DNA from 3 places in the Siccibacter colletis genome. Region 2 is predicted to be linked to each of the others. Evidence: predicted binding sites of a transcription regulator. Region 2 holds the regulator's gene; each other region holds the start of a gene.
The links. The regulator CRP, encoded in region 2, controls carbon source genes, mostly activating them, when cyclic AMP is high. The targets are predictions, from matches to a motif close to ATGTGANNNNNNTCACAT.
Positions count from the first base shown of each region.

Region 1: the regulator CRP is predicted to act here: its motif matches at 1,627-1,644, upstream of KFZ77_RS09090 (sugar transporter).
Region 3: the regulator CRP is predicted to act here: its motif matches at 2,127-2,144, upstream of cdd (cytidine deaminase).

Region 1 covers NZ_CP074352.1:1,896,449-1,900,729, reverse strand. Annotated here, with positions in the region: gene KFZ77_RS09105 (Lrp/AsnC family transcriptional regulator) at 1-102, opposite strand, end outside; gene KFZ77_RS09100 (DUF2000 domain-containing protein) at 258-680, shown strand; gene KFZ77_RS09095 (PhzF family phenazine biosynthesis protein) at 712-1,500, opposite strand; gene KFZ77_RS09090 (sugar transporter) at 1,724-2,923, shown strand; gene KFZ77_RS09085 (alpha/beta hydrolase) at 2,951-4,102, opposite strand; gene KFZ77_RS09080 (MarC family NAAT transporter) at 4,114-4,281, opposite strand, start outside.
Region 2 covers NZ_CP074352.1:328,048-332,328, forward strand. Annotated here, with positions in the region: gene argD (bifunctional acetylornithine/succinyldiaminopimelate transaminase) at 1-110, shown strand, start outside; gene KFZ77_RS01540 (YccS/YhfK family putative transporter) at 111-2,195, opposite strand; gene crp (cAMP-activated global transcriptional regulator CRP) at 2,256-2,888, opposite strand; gene KFZ77_RS01550 (OsmC family protein) at 3,194-3,598, shown strand; gene KFZ77_RS01555 (phosphoribulokinase) at 3,644-4,281, opposite strand, start outside.
Region 3 covers NZ_CP074352.1:2,714,852-2,719,132, forward strand. Annotated here, with positions in the region: gene dusC (tRNA dihydrouridine(16) synthase DusC) at 1-716, opposite strand, end outside; gene KFZ77_RS13125 (CidA/LrgA family protein) at 907-1,308, shown strand; gene KFZ77_RS13130 (CidB/LrgB family autolysis modulator) at 1,305-1,997, shown strand; gene cdd (cytidine deaminase) at 2,216-3,100, shown strand; gene sanA (outer membrane permeability protein SanA) at 3,213-3,926, shown strand; gene KFZ77_RS13145 (AI-2E family transporter) at 4,016-4,281, shown strand, end outside.

The DNA of each region.
Region 1 (4,281 bases), 1.6 Mb from region 2:
CGAGGGAGAGATGCCGATCTCATCCGCCAGCGTCTGGTTGGTCATACGTGCATCACGCTGGAGCAGGTCGAGAATACGTTTGTCTGTCGCGGCAAGAGACATAACAGAAAATTCCTTTCGTTTGTGAACCTCTTAAAGCCTAATCCTGCCCTTTTTAACGATTTCCGCAAGTGATTCAGACAACATTTTCCCGGGCGGTTAACGGATAATAGTCCGGTGCTGCGGATGTCCCGCAGCGCCTGCTAAGGAGACAACGCGTGAGATTTGATGTCACTACCCACCGCTGCATCATCGTCATTGACCAGCACCTGAGCGCCGGGCTGGCGATGAATGCCGCCAGCGTAATCGGGATCGGTTTTGGTCGTCTTACCGATAACCTGGTTGGCCCGGACATGCAGAGTCAGGACGGGGTGAACTATCCGGGCGTGATCGCTGCTCCGCTGCCGGTGCTGCTGGCTGCGGGCGACTATCTGCGGGAGCTGCATGGCGTAAGCGAGGCCGATGAAGAGTTGGTTGCCATGCCGTTCAGCGCCCTGGCGCAGTCGTGCAAAACTTATGAAGAATACGGGGAGCGTATCGCCGCAACCCCCAGCGGGCAAATCGAACTGGTGGCGCTGGGCCTGATTGGGCCGAAGAAGAAAATTACCCGCCTGAGCGGCAACCTGAAGCTGTACCGCTGAGAAATAAGGCGGCAGCGTGCCGCCGGAAAGATTAGCGCAGAAACACTTTGCCAATGAGATAGGTGGTCGCCTGGCCGCCAATCAGCACCCGATCGCCCTGCCACTGACAGCGCAGATCGCCGCCCCGGGCCGAGACCTGACGAGCCAGCATCGTGGTTTTCCCCAGGCGTTCGCCCCAGTACGGGATCAGCATGGCATGTGCCGAGCCGGTGACCGGATCTTCCGCCACCGCTTCGCCAGGGCAGAAGAAACGGCTGACGAAATCATACTGTTCCCCCGGCGCGGTCACGCACACCATTTTGCCGAGCGGTTTCAGCCCGTGGATATCCGGGGCCAGCGCCCGCACCTGTTGCTCGCTCTCCAGCACCACCAGATAGTCGCGCCCGACGCTGATTTGCTGATAGCTGTCGATGCCAAGACACTGAAGCAGCAGCGGTAGCACGTCGCACGGCTGCGTCTGCCATGCCGGGAAGTCGAGGGTCAGCCAGTCGCCGTTGCGCGTCACCGCCAGGTCACCGACGAAGCGCGTGGTGAAGTGGATGGTGGTATCCGGGAAATCGAGATACTCAAAAATCACGTGAGCCGCGGCGACGGTGGCGTGTCCGCACAGGTCAATTTCGGCCTGGGTAGTGAACCAGCGCAGCTCGAACCCGCTATCGCTGCGCACGAAGAAGGCCGTTTCTGACTGGTTATGCTGCTGCGCCATGCGCAACAGGGTTTCATCCGGCAGCCACTCGGTAAGCGGGCAGACCGCTGCGGCGTTGCCGCCGAAGGTGTCGCTGCTGAAGGCGTCCACCATGTAAAAATCTACTGTGTTCATCAGGTTACTCTCCGGTTATCTGGCTACCACCCTGGCAGAGCCGCTGCTTTTCGCCAACGATTTTTATCATGCCCCTCCCTCATCCAGACCATCACGTTTGCTCACGAAGGCTGACGCCAGCTAAAAATGAGATTCAGATCACAAAATGGTTGAATTTCCGTCAGCGGAGGTTTTAAGATCCCTCGCTTACCTTTTTCTTCTCACCAACGCGATATGAATGACTATGACGATTAACACAGTCCCACGCAGTGTGGCGTGGCTGCGAGTGGTGACGCTTGCCGTCGCGGCTTTTATTTTCAATACCACTGAGTTTGTGCCGGTTGGGTTACTCTCGGATATCGCGCAAAGTTTTGGCATGGAGACGGCGCAGGTGGGGATCATGATCACCATCTACGCCTGGGTCGTGGCGCTGCTGTCGCTGCCGTTTATGCTGCTTACCAGCCAGATTGAGCGCCGCAAGCTGCTCATCGCCCTGTTCGTGCTGTTTAGCGGCTGTCACGTGCTCTCGTTCCTCGCCTGGAACTTTACGGTGCTGATTATCAGCCGCATCGGCATTGCCTTCGCCCACGCCATTTTCTGGTCGATTACCGCATCGCTGGCGATCCGCCTGGCGCCCGCCGGTAAAAAAGCCCAGGCGCTGAGCCTGCTGGCCACCGGTACCGCGCTGGCGATGGTGCTCGGTATCCCGATTGGCCGCATCGTCGGGCAATACTTTGGCTGGCGTACCACCTTCTTTGTGATTGGCGTCGGAGCGCTGGTAACGCTGATCAGCCTGATTAAGCTGCTGCCGAAACTGCCGAGCGAACACTCCGGCTCGCTGAAAAGCCTGCCGATCCTGTTCCGCCGTCCGGCGCTGATTAACATCTACGCCCTGATTGCCGTGGTGGTCACCGCCCACTACACCGCCTATAGCTACATTGAGCCGTTCGTGCAGACCGTTGCCGGGCTGAGCGGCAACTTCGCCACCGGCCTGCTGCTGCTGCTCGGCAGCACCGGTATTCTCGGCAGCGTGCTGTTCGGCAAGCTTGGCAACAATCACGCCTCCACCCTGGTGAGCGGTGCTATCGGCCTGCTGGCGCTCTGCCTGGCGCTGCTGATGCCGTCCGCCAGTAATCCTACCACCCTGCTGACGCTGAGCGCGTTCTGGGGCATTGCCATGATGGTGATTGGGCTTGGCATGCAGGTGAAGGTGCTGGCGCTGGCCCCGGATGCGACCGACGTGGCGATGTCGCTGTTCTCCGGCATCTTTAACATCGGCATCGGTGCCGGCGCGCTGGCGGGCAGTCTGGTCAGTCAGCACCTGTCGATGGCCTCCATCGGCTATGTCGGGGCGCTGCCAGCGCTGGCGGCCCTGATCTGGTCGGTGATCATTTTCCGTCGCTGGCCGGTACAGCTGGAAGAGAGCCAGCCGGTAATACATTAATTTCAGGGTGGCGATGGCCACCCTTTTTTATGGCGTCGGCGGGAGCGGCGTACCGTTTACCACTGCGCCAATGACCGCTTCCTGCCAGCTGAACCACGGATTCCACGTCAGACGAGCGTGAACTTTATCTTCCGCCTGAAATCCCCAGTCGGAGTACCACACCTCTTCCCCCTTCAGACAGCGCTGAGCAAACGCCTCGCTCTGCCCGTTGGCACACAGCCGTTCCCGGCCCGCACGTCCGTACAGCGGGTTATCCGGGGAGAACAGCACCGACATATGGGAGAACTGGCTGATGCGCTCGTCAGGCAGATAGTCGGTGCGCACCAGCACCCGCTGGGCCGCCTGCTGCGCCGTGTGCGGATTACCGTACCAGATCAGGCGACTGGCGGGATGCGGAAAATCCTCGTCGAAGCGGTCAAGCATCCAGCGGGTATCCAGCACCGAATCATGCTCCGCCAGCACCATCACCACCGGCTTAGTAAACGGCTGTGCCGCCAGCAGGCGCCGGGCGGTGGCGCTGGTGTACCAGAACTGCGCAAAGCCGTTGGTCGGCACCCGCAGATAGCGCGTGGCGATCTGCTGCGGGAACACCTTGCTGCGCGGGCGCAGCCAGTCGCGGAACAGCGCCAGCGCAGGGGCCAGGAAGTCATAACGGGTATCGGATTTGAACGCCGGAGAGAACAACAGCAGCCCTTCGACGTCATGCCCGACGGCATATTCCAGCGCGAGATTGGCCCCGGTAGAGAACCCGCCGAGCCACAGCGTATCCTCCTCAGAAGCCAGCATAGCCGCCTGCTCGCGCACTACCTGACGCCAGTCGTCGACCGTCACCGCCAGCATATCTTCCGGGCGCGTGCCGTGCCCCGGGAGCAGCGCGGTGCGCACCAGAAAACCCTGCTGCGCCAGCGCCGGGCCGATATCGCTGAACGAGCCGGGGGAATCTCCCAGCCCGTGCACCAGCAGAATACCCTTGCGCGCCCGCCCCGCCGGACGCCACTCCTGCGGGCTGTTCCAGGCCAGCTCGCCGGCTTTATCCAGCGTCTGAAACGCGCGGTGCGCCAGCAGCCAGTCGCGGGTCTGCTGCTGATAGGCGGCAAAGCTGTGCTGGCCGAGCGGCGGCGCAGCGACCTGCTGACGCTGACACCCCGCCAGTACCAGCAGAAGCAGTGCCACCCACAGCTCGCGCGCCACTATGGGTGATAGCTGGACACGATCTCCAGCACGCCGTTAATGATGAACTGCACGCCCATGCAGACCAGCAGGAAGCCCATCAGCCGCGAAATGGCCTCGATGCCGCCCTTGCCCACCAGGCGCATGATCGCCCCGGAGCTGCGCAGTGACAGCCAGAGGATCAGACC
Region 2 (4,281 bases):
CCGGGCCGAACGTGATGCGTTTTGCCCCATCGCTGGTGGTGGAAGAAGATGAGATCGACCATGGGATGGCGCGCTTCGCCGCGGCGGTAGGTAAGGTGGTTAACGGCTGATCAGCTTTCGCCGCGCAGCCGTCGCTTCAACCAGATCCCATGCTGAGGCCGCTGGCGCCAGGCCACGGACGAAATGGTATGCATGGTGCTCAGGTGGCTGAGAATGCGCTGCAGGTGCTGCTCCATGGTGGTGAGCGGGCCTGAGGGCAACGACTCTGGCGGTTCGATAATGGTTACGTCGTTGCTCGCTGACGGCGCGTCATACTCCAGCCGCTGCTGGCAGCGCTGAATGGCAATCTCACAGGATTGCAGATAGCGTTCGGCCAGCTGCGGCGTCAGCATGTTGTGTTCCCGGGCCAGCGTTGTGATGGCGTTGATGTGCTCGACCACGAACTGACTGTGGGTCACCCACAGCTTCATGTCCGCCAGATAGTGCGTGTTGAAGCCCGGCTCCTGCATCGCCTGGTTAAGGGAGTTATACACCGCGTTGTGCGCCTGGTTCACGCGCATACGCTGCCACGCCAGCGGTGTCGCCCCGGGGTTATCACTGAGGATCAGGCGTAGCGCGTCCTGATCCGCCTCCAGCGCATCGTGCGCATTCTGCCGCAGCAGACCGGTCTGCCACTGCGGCCACAGCCATACCATCCCGCCAAAGGCAATCAGACAGCCAATCAAGGTATCGACTAAGCGCGGCAGGATAAACTGCTCAGCGTTCAGGGTAATCAGCTGCAGGGTGTACACCGCCGTGACGGTAAAGCCTATCGTCGCCCAGCCGTAGCTTTTGCGGATGATCAGATAGCTCACCAGCGTAATCGCCAGCATCGCCAGCAGGGCGAATCCTTCCGGGAAGTGGAAATGCAGCGCCACGCCGGCAATCAGCAGCCCCGCCATGGTGCCGCCAGCACGGTGGAAGATCCGCACCCGCGTGGCGCCGTAGCCGTTCTGGGTAACGAACATAATGGTCATCAGGATCCAGTACGGTTTCGGCAGATGAAACGCGTTGCCCACCAGGCTGGCGATGCTCAGCATCACGGCGATACGCGCGGCGTTGCGCAGGGCCGCAGATTTAAAAGAGAGGTAACTTTTTAACGCCGGGAACAGCGGCAGGCGGCGCTGCCGGTCCTCCATCATGTCGCGCACGTACAGAGGGCGCTGGGTGCGCAGCACGCGGGCGATGCGGCTGAAGTGATAATCAAAAAATTGCCCGACCGGGTTATCGGGATGCTGACGGGCGATCTTTTCCAGCGCTTCGCTCTGCTTATCCATCGAAAAACGCGTCGGATAGCGGTGATAGAGAATATCGTCGGCAAGCGTGCGCAGCCGGCCGGCGACAGTTTGCGCTGTCCAGCGAATGACTTTTTCGGCGTGGGTCTGCTTCACCAGCTTTTGTACCTCTTCCGGCTGGTGCAGGCTGACCGAGATATGCTCCTGCAGGTCGAGCGCAATCTGGAACGCGCGCAGCAGGCGCCGGTAATCATTCTGGCGGTTGGCGGCCAGCATGTGCAGCTGCTGATAACACTGGCTGATGAGATCCACCACCTTCTGCTGATGTGCCAGCAATGGCGGTAGCGCGGTATCCGGGTCGGTATGCCGGGTAAGCATGCTGTATTTCGCTTCACAGTAGCTCGCCAGTTCGCGATAGAGCAGACTGAGTGTCTCCCGCAGCGGCTGTTCACGCCACAGCCAGAACCAGAACCAGTTGAACGCGCCGTACCACAGCGTGCCGAGGGTGTAGATGAGCATTGGTTGCCAGACCGGCATGTTGCCGGCGAGGCTTAGGGTAAAGATCGCGGCGATAAGCGAGGCCGGGAGCAGGCGCGCATGCAGGCTGCTGATCTCCGCCGTCACGCCAAGCACCAGCGCCATGACGCTCAGAATAATCGGCAGAGGAAGTTGCTGATAAAGCAGAAGCTGGACTGCGAGACTACTGAGGGCAAACAGCGAGCCGCCGATAAACAGGCGTTTGAAGAAGCGTTTATGAGGTGTATCCAGCCCGGCAATATTGCAGCAGGCAGGCACCAGCGAGAAGAGCAAGCCCTGTTGCAGATGGCCCAGTATCAGGCCCACCGCCACGGGAATACAGAGCACCAGCGTTTGTCGGAGTGCGTAGTTAACTTCGGGGTGGTAAATCAGCCTGCGCCACATAGCCAACGAGCAGAGACAACAACGGCGTGCTACTCGCGTAACACGCCGTTGCGAAGCGGCTTAACGGGTTCCGTAAACCACGATGGTTTTACCGTGTGCGGAGATCAGGTTCTGATCTTCCAGCATTTTCAGAATACGGCCTACGGTTTCGCGGGAGCAGCCCACGATCTGGCCAATTTCCTGACGGGTAATTTTGATCTGCATTCCGTCCGGGTGGGTCATCGCGTCAGGCTGCTTTGCAAGGTTCAGCAGGGTCTGGGCGATACGGCCGGTTACGTCGAGGAAGGCGAGGTTGCCCACTTTCTCGGAGGTGACCTGCAAGCGACGCGCCATCTGCGAGGAGAGGCGCATCAGGATGTCCGGGTTCACCTGGATCAGCTGACGGAATTTTTTATAGGAGATCTCAGCGACTTCACAGGCGGTTTTCGCGCGAACCCAGGCGCTACGCTCCTGGCCCTCTTCAAACAGGCCAAGCTCGCCAATAAAGTCACCCTGATTCAGATAGGACAGGATCATCTCCTTGCCTTCTTCATCTTTGATCAGCACTGCCACTGAGCCTTTAACGATGTAGTACAACGTTTCCGCTTTTTCACCCTGGTGAATCAGCGTGCTCTTAGATGGGTACTTATGAATGTGGCAATGAGACAAGAACCATTCAAGAGTCGGGTCTGTTTGCGGTTTGCCAAGCACCATGCGCTGTTATCCTCTGTTATAAACTGGCTCCAGAGTCCGGGTTATGCCCCTGCTCTGGGGTTGCTGTCATATATTCCCGCATCCCGGGAAGTGGCGCTCGTCAGATTTCGTCGCCTTTAATGAGTAAAATCCGCCGCATACATGCATAACATCAATGTTACATGATTACAGCCAGACTGTTTTAGCATAGCTTTTCATGAGTGTCTTGTATTGTCTCGTTTCAGCTTGACGCAGGTCGCCTTTCGTTGCCTGTTTTGCGGGCGACGAGTAATCTGTCGTCAAATCAGCAAGTCAGGAGAAGGCAAATGCAGGCACGTGTTAAATGGGTGGAAGGCCTGACCTTCCTGGGTGAATCTGCCTCCGGGCATCAGGTGCTGATGGACGGCAACTCCGGCGATAAAGCGCCAAGCCCGATGGAGATGGTACTGATGGCCGCAGGTGGTTGTAGCGCGATTGACGTAGTGTCGATTCTGCAGAAGGGGCGTCACGACGTGACCAACTGCGAGGTGAAGCTTACCTCCGAACGCCGGGAAGAGGCGCCGCGCCTGTTCACGCACATTAATCTGCACTTTATCGTTACCGGTAAAGCGCTCAAAGACGCGGCGGTAGAGCGGGCGGTGTCGCTCTCGGCAGAGAAATACTGCTCGGTGGCGTTGATGCTGGAGAAAGCGGTGAACATCACCCACTCGTATGAGGTGATTGAAGCCTGACGGCAGGGCGGCGCTGACAGGCTTCATGCAGTCAGCGCCGCACCGTTATTCGATTTTTTTCCCTTCCATCAACCGCTGCACCAGCGGCATCATAATCAGCTCCATCGCCAGCCCCATCTTGCCGCCCGGCACCACTAACGTATTCATGTGAGAAATAAATGAACCCTGCAGCATGGCCAGCAGCCAGGGGTAATCGATGCCCTCCAGATTGCGGAAGTGGATCACCACCAGACTCTCGTCCAGCGACGGGATAGTTTTCGCTGCGAATGGGTTGGAGGTATCCACCGTCGGCACGCGCTGGAAGTTGATATGGGTGCGCGAGAACTGCGGGGTGATGAAGTTGATGTAATCCTCCATCGAACGCACCACGGAGTCCATTACCGCCTCGCGCGAGTGACCGCGCTCGCTGGTATCACGCACCAGCTTCTGGATCCATTCAAGGTTAACGATGGGCACCACGCCCACCAGCAGATCAACATGCTGCGCCACGTCGTGCTGCGGCGTGACCACACCGCCGTGCAGCCCTTCGTAGAACAGCACGTCCGTTGGCTCCGGGAGCGGCTGCCACGGCGTGAAGGTGCCGGGAACCTGATTCCACGGCACTGCTTCATCGTAAGTATGAAGGTATTTACGCGACTGGCCGCTGCCGCTGCGCCCGTATTCGCTGAATGTCTCTTCCAGCA
Region 3 (4,281 bases), 1.7 Mb from region 2:
TATTTGATCACCCGGCTTAAATTCGGCACGTTCAGCGCCCCGCGCCCGATCATCACCGCATCGCAGCCGGTCACCGCCAGACAATCCTGCGCGCTCTGCCAGTCCCAGATTTCGCCGTTGGCGATCACCGGAATGTTCAGCCGCTGGCGGATCTCGCCGATGGCCTGCCAGTTAATACGCTCGGCTTTATAGCCATCCTCTTTGGTGCGGCCATGCACCACCAGCTCGCTGGCTCCCGCCTGCTGCACGGCATCGGCGATCTCAAACTGCCGCGCGCCGCTGTCCCAGCCGAGACGGATTTTAACCGTGACCGGCAGGTGCGACGGCACCGCCTCGCGCATCGCCTTCGCGCCGCGGTAAATCAGATCCGGATCTTTCAGCAGCGTCGCGCCGCCGCCGCTGCCATTGACCAGCTTCGACGGACAGCCGCAGTTGAGATCGACTCCCCACGAGCCAAGCTCCACCGCACGGGCAGCGTTCTCCGCCAGCCACGCCGGATGCTGACCCAGCAGCTGGATGCGCACCCGGGTGCCGGACGGGGTACGGCTGTGGTGGTGCAGCTCCGGGCAGAGTTTATAGAAGGATTTCGCCGGCAGCAGCGAGTCCACCACCCGCAAAAATTCGGTGATGCAGAGGTCGTAATCGTTAACGTCGGTTAAAATTTCACGCACCAAGGCGTCGAGGACGCCCTCCATCGGTGCCAGCAAAACGCGCATAGTGCTACCCGGAGAAAAATGAGGCGCTATGGTAGCGCCTCCGCCTGACGGGTGCCAGTGGCGCGATAACGTGGGTCATCTGCCTGAGGCCTGCGCCGGAAAAGCTTGTTATGCTCACAGAGTGATGTGATCGGTAGCACAGAATTATTTTTAATTGTATGATGAATGCGAATAACTAAGGGCTATCCCCATGAATAAATGGCTTATCACCTGCTGGCACTTCGTGCGCGCGTTTATTGTTCTCTATGCCTGTCTCTATGCCGGCATCGGCATTGCGACGCTGCTTCCCGTAGCGATTCCGGGCAGCATTATCGGGATGCTGATCCTGTTTGTGCTGCTGTCGCTGCAGATTGTGCCGGCGAAGTGGGTGAAGCCGGGCTGCCACGCCCTCATCCGCTATATGGTGCTGCTGTTTGTGCCGGTCGGCGTCGGGGTGATGCAGTACACCGACGTGCTGCGCGCCCAGTTCGGCCCGGTGGTGGTCTCCTGCGCCATCAGTACGCTGGTGGTATTCCTGGTGGTCAGCTGGAGTTCGCATCTGCTGCACGGCGAACGCCCGATCGTTGGTCAGCGCGAGCGTAAACAAAAATGAGCGAAATCTGGTGGTCGTTGCCGTTATCCCTGATCGTCTTTTTTGCTGCACGCAGGCTGGCGGCGTGGGTGAAAATGCCGCTGCTTAATCCACTGCTGGTATCGATGGCGGTGATTATTCCGCTGCTGCTGGTCACCGGCGTTTCCTATGAGCGCTACTTTGCCGGCAGCAAAATCCTTAACGACCTGCTGCAGCCAGCGGTAGTGGCGCTGGCCTTCCCGCTGTATGAACAGCTGCACCAGATCCGCGCGCGCTGGAAATCAATTATTCTGGTCTGCTTTATTGGCAGCGTGGTGGCGATGTTCACCGGCACCTCGGTGGCCCTGTGGATGGGCGCGTCGCCGGAGATCGCCGCCTCGGTCCTGCCGAAGTCCGTCACCACGCCGATTGCGATGGCGGTGGGCGGCAGCATCGGCGGTATTCCGGCTATCAGCGCGGTGTGCGTGATTTTTGTCGGCATTCTCGGCGCGGTGTTTGGTCACACGCTGCTCAACGCGATGCGAATCCGCACGAAAGCCTCGCGCGGCCTGGCGATGGGCACTGCGTCCCACGCCCTCGGCACCGCCCGCTGTGCGGAACTCGATTATCAGGAAGGGGCGTTCAGCTCGCTGGCGCTGGTGATGTGCGGGATTATTACCTCCCTGCTGGCCCCGTTTATCTTCCCGCTCATCCTGCTGCTCTGGGGCTAAAGCGCTCCGCTCCCGTCATCTGTCCGTCACCGCTTTAGTGCAGGCTAAAGCGGTTTTGCCCCTCTCATGCCCCAAAAACTTGCGATGCGTCGCGCAATTTTGTTTTTAATTTCATTTATTACATTTTCAGCGCGACACAGATCACATATAAAGGGCAACCGGGCCCGTAAACTACGATCCCGATTTTGATGGTTCTATTTTTGCTAAGAGGCGTAGCCATGCACTCACGTTTTCACTCATCGTTTGAACAGCTGACGGCAGATCTGCAATCCGCGCTTGCTCCCCTGCTCGACCATGACCATTTCCCGGCAATGTTTACCGCCGAACAGGCAACCGGGCTGAAGAAACGAAGTGGCCTCGATGATGACGCGCTGGCCTTCGCCCTGCTACCGCTGGCTGCCGCCTGTGCACGCACCGGGATTTCGCATTTTAACGTCGGCGCGGTGGCGCGCGGCGTCAGCGGCAATCTCTACTTCGGCGGCAATATGGAATTCCCCGGCACCACCATGCAGCAGACGGTCCACGCCGAGCAGAGCGCCATCAGCCACGCTTGGATGCGCGGTGAGACGCAGCTGGCAGCGCTCACCGTCAACTACACGCCGTGCGGGCACTGCCGCCAGTTTATGAACGAGCTGAACAGCGGCCTGACCCTGCGCATCAACCTGCCGGGCCGCACCAGCGCCACGCTGGGCGACTACCTGCCGGACGCATTTGGCCCGCGCGATCTGGAGATCGTCCACCTGCTGATGGACCCGCAATCCCACGGCCTGCACGCCGAAGGCGACGCGCTGAGCCAGGCCGCACTGGCTGCCGCCAACCGTAGCCACGCGCCCTACAGCAACTCTCCATCCGGCATCGCCATTGAGATGCAGGACGGCACGGTGTTCACCGGCAGCTACGCGGAAAACGCCGCATTTAACCCGACGCTGCCGCCGCTGCAGTGCGCCCTCAACGTGCTGAGCCTGAGCGGCTACGACTATGCTGACATCACCCGCGCGGTGCTGGCCGAGAAAGCCGACGCGACGCTGATGCAGTGGGACGCCACCGTAGCAACGCTGAAATCCGTGGGCTGCGAGCGCGTCGAACGTCTGACAATCGCCTGATACCGGTACGCGATGCGGTGAAATTTAGCGCAACCGCATCGCCACCGGTTGCCGAAACCCCGCGCTTACAGTAGCCTTGGGGTCAAATTTCATCCGCATTTGAGTCACTTCCATGTTTAAGCGTGCGTTATACAGCCTGTTAGTCATCATCGGCTTACTGCTGTTATCGGCGCTTGTTCTCGATCGCTGGATCAGCTGGAAAACCGCCCCCTGGGTCTATGATGAGCTGCAGGATCTGCCCTATCGTCAGGTCGGCGTGGTGCTCGGCACCGCCAAGTATTACCGCACCGGCGTGATCAATCAGTACTACCGCTACCGCATTCAGGGCGCGATTAACGCCTATAACAGCGGCAAGGTGAACTACTTGCTGCTGAGCGGAGATAACGCCCAGCAAAGCTATAATGAGCCGATGACGATGCGTAAGGATTTGATTGCCGCCGGCGTCGATCCTGCAGATATCGTGCTGGATTACGCCGGTTTCCGCACGCTGGATTCCATCGTACGCACCCGCAAAGTGTTCGACACCAACGACTTCATCATCATTACCCAGCGCTTTCACTGCGAGCGCGCGCTGTTCATTGCGCTGCACATGGGTATCCAGGCCCAGTGTTACGCCGTGCCGTCGCCGAAAGACATGCTGACGGTGCGGGTGCGCGAATTTGGCGCCCGGCTTGGGGCGCTGGCCGACCTTTATCTCTTCAAACGTGAACCGCGTTTCCTCGGACCGCTGGTGCCCATTCCGGCAGCCCATGAAGTGCCGGAAGATGCTCAGGGCTATCCGGCCGTCACCCCGGAACAACTACTCGAACTGCAAAACAGTAAATAACCGCCCGTTTGTTGCCGGCTGTGGGATTGCGCCCAAACCACGCTTATGGGCCATACTCTGTGCAACATATCGAAAAATAAGGAAGTCACATGCTTACAGGACGAACCTCGAAAATCCTTTTTGGGTTGATCCTCGCGCTGGTTACGCTGGCGTTTTTTAATATTTTACGCCCCTACAGCTCCCCGGTGCTGTGGGCCGCGATTCTGGCCGTCATCTTCTACAGAACGAAAATCTGGCTCAGCCGCACCACCGGCGGCAGAAACGGCCTCGCCTCGCTGCTCACGCTGCTGCTGATCTGCCTGATCGTCTTCACTCCCCTGGTGATGATCACCTCGTCGCTGGCGAGCGAATTCAA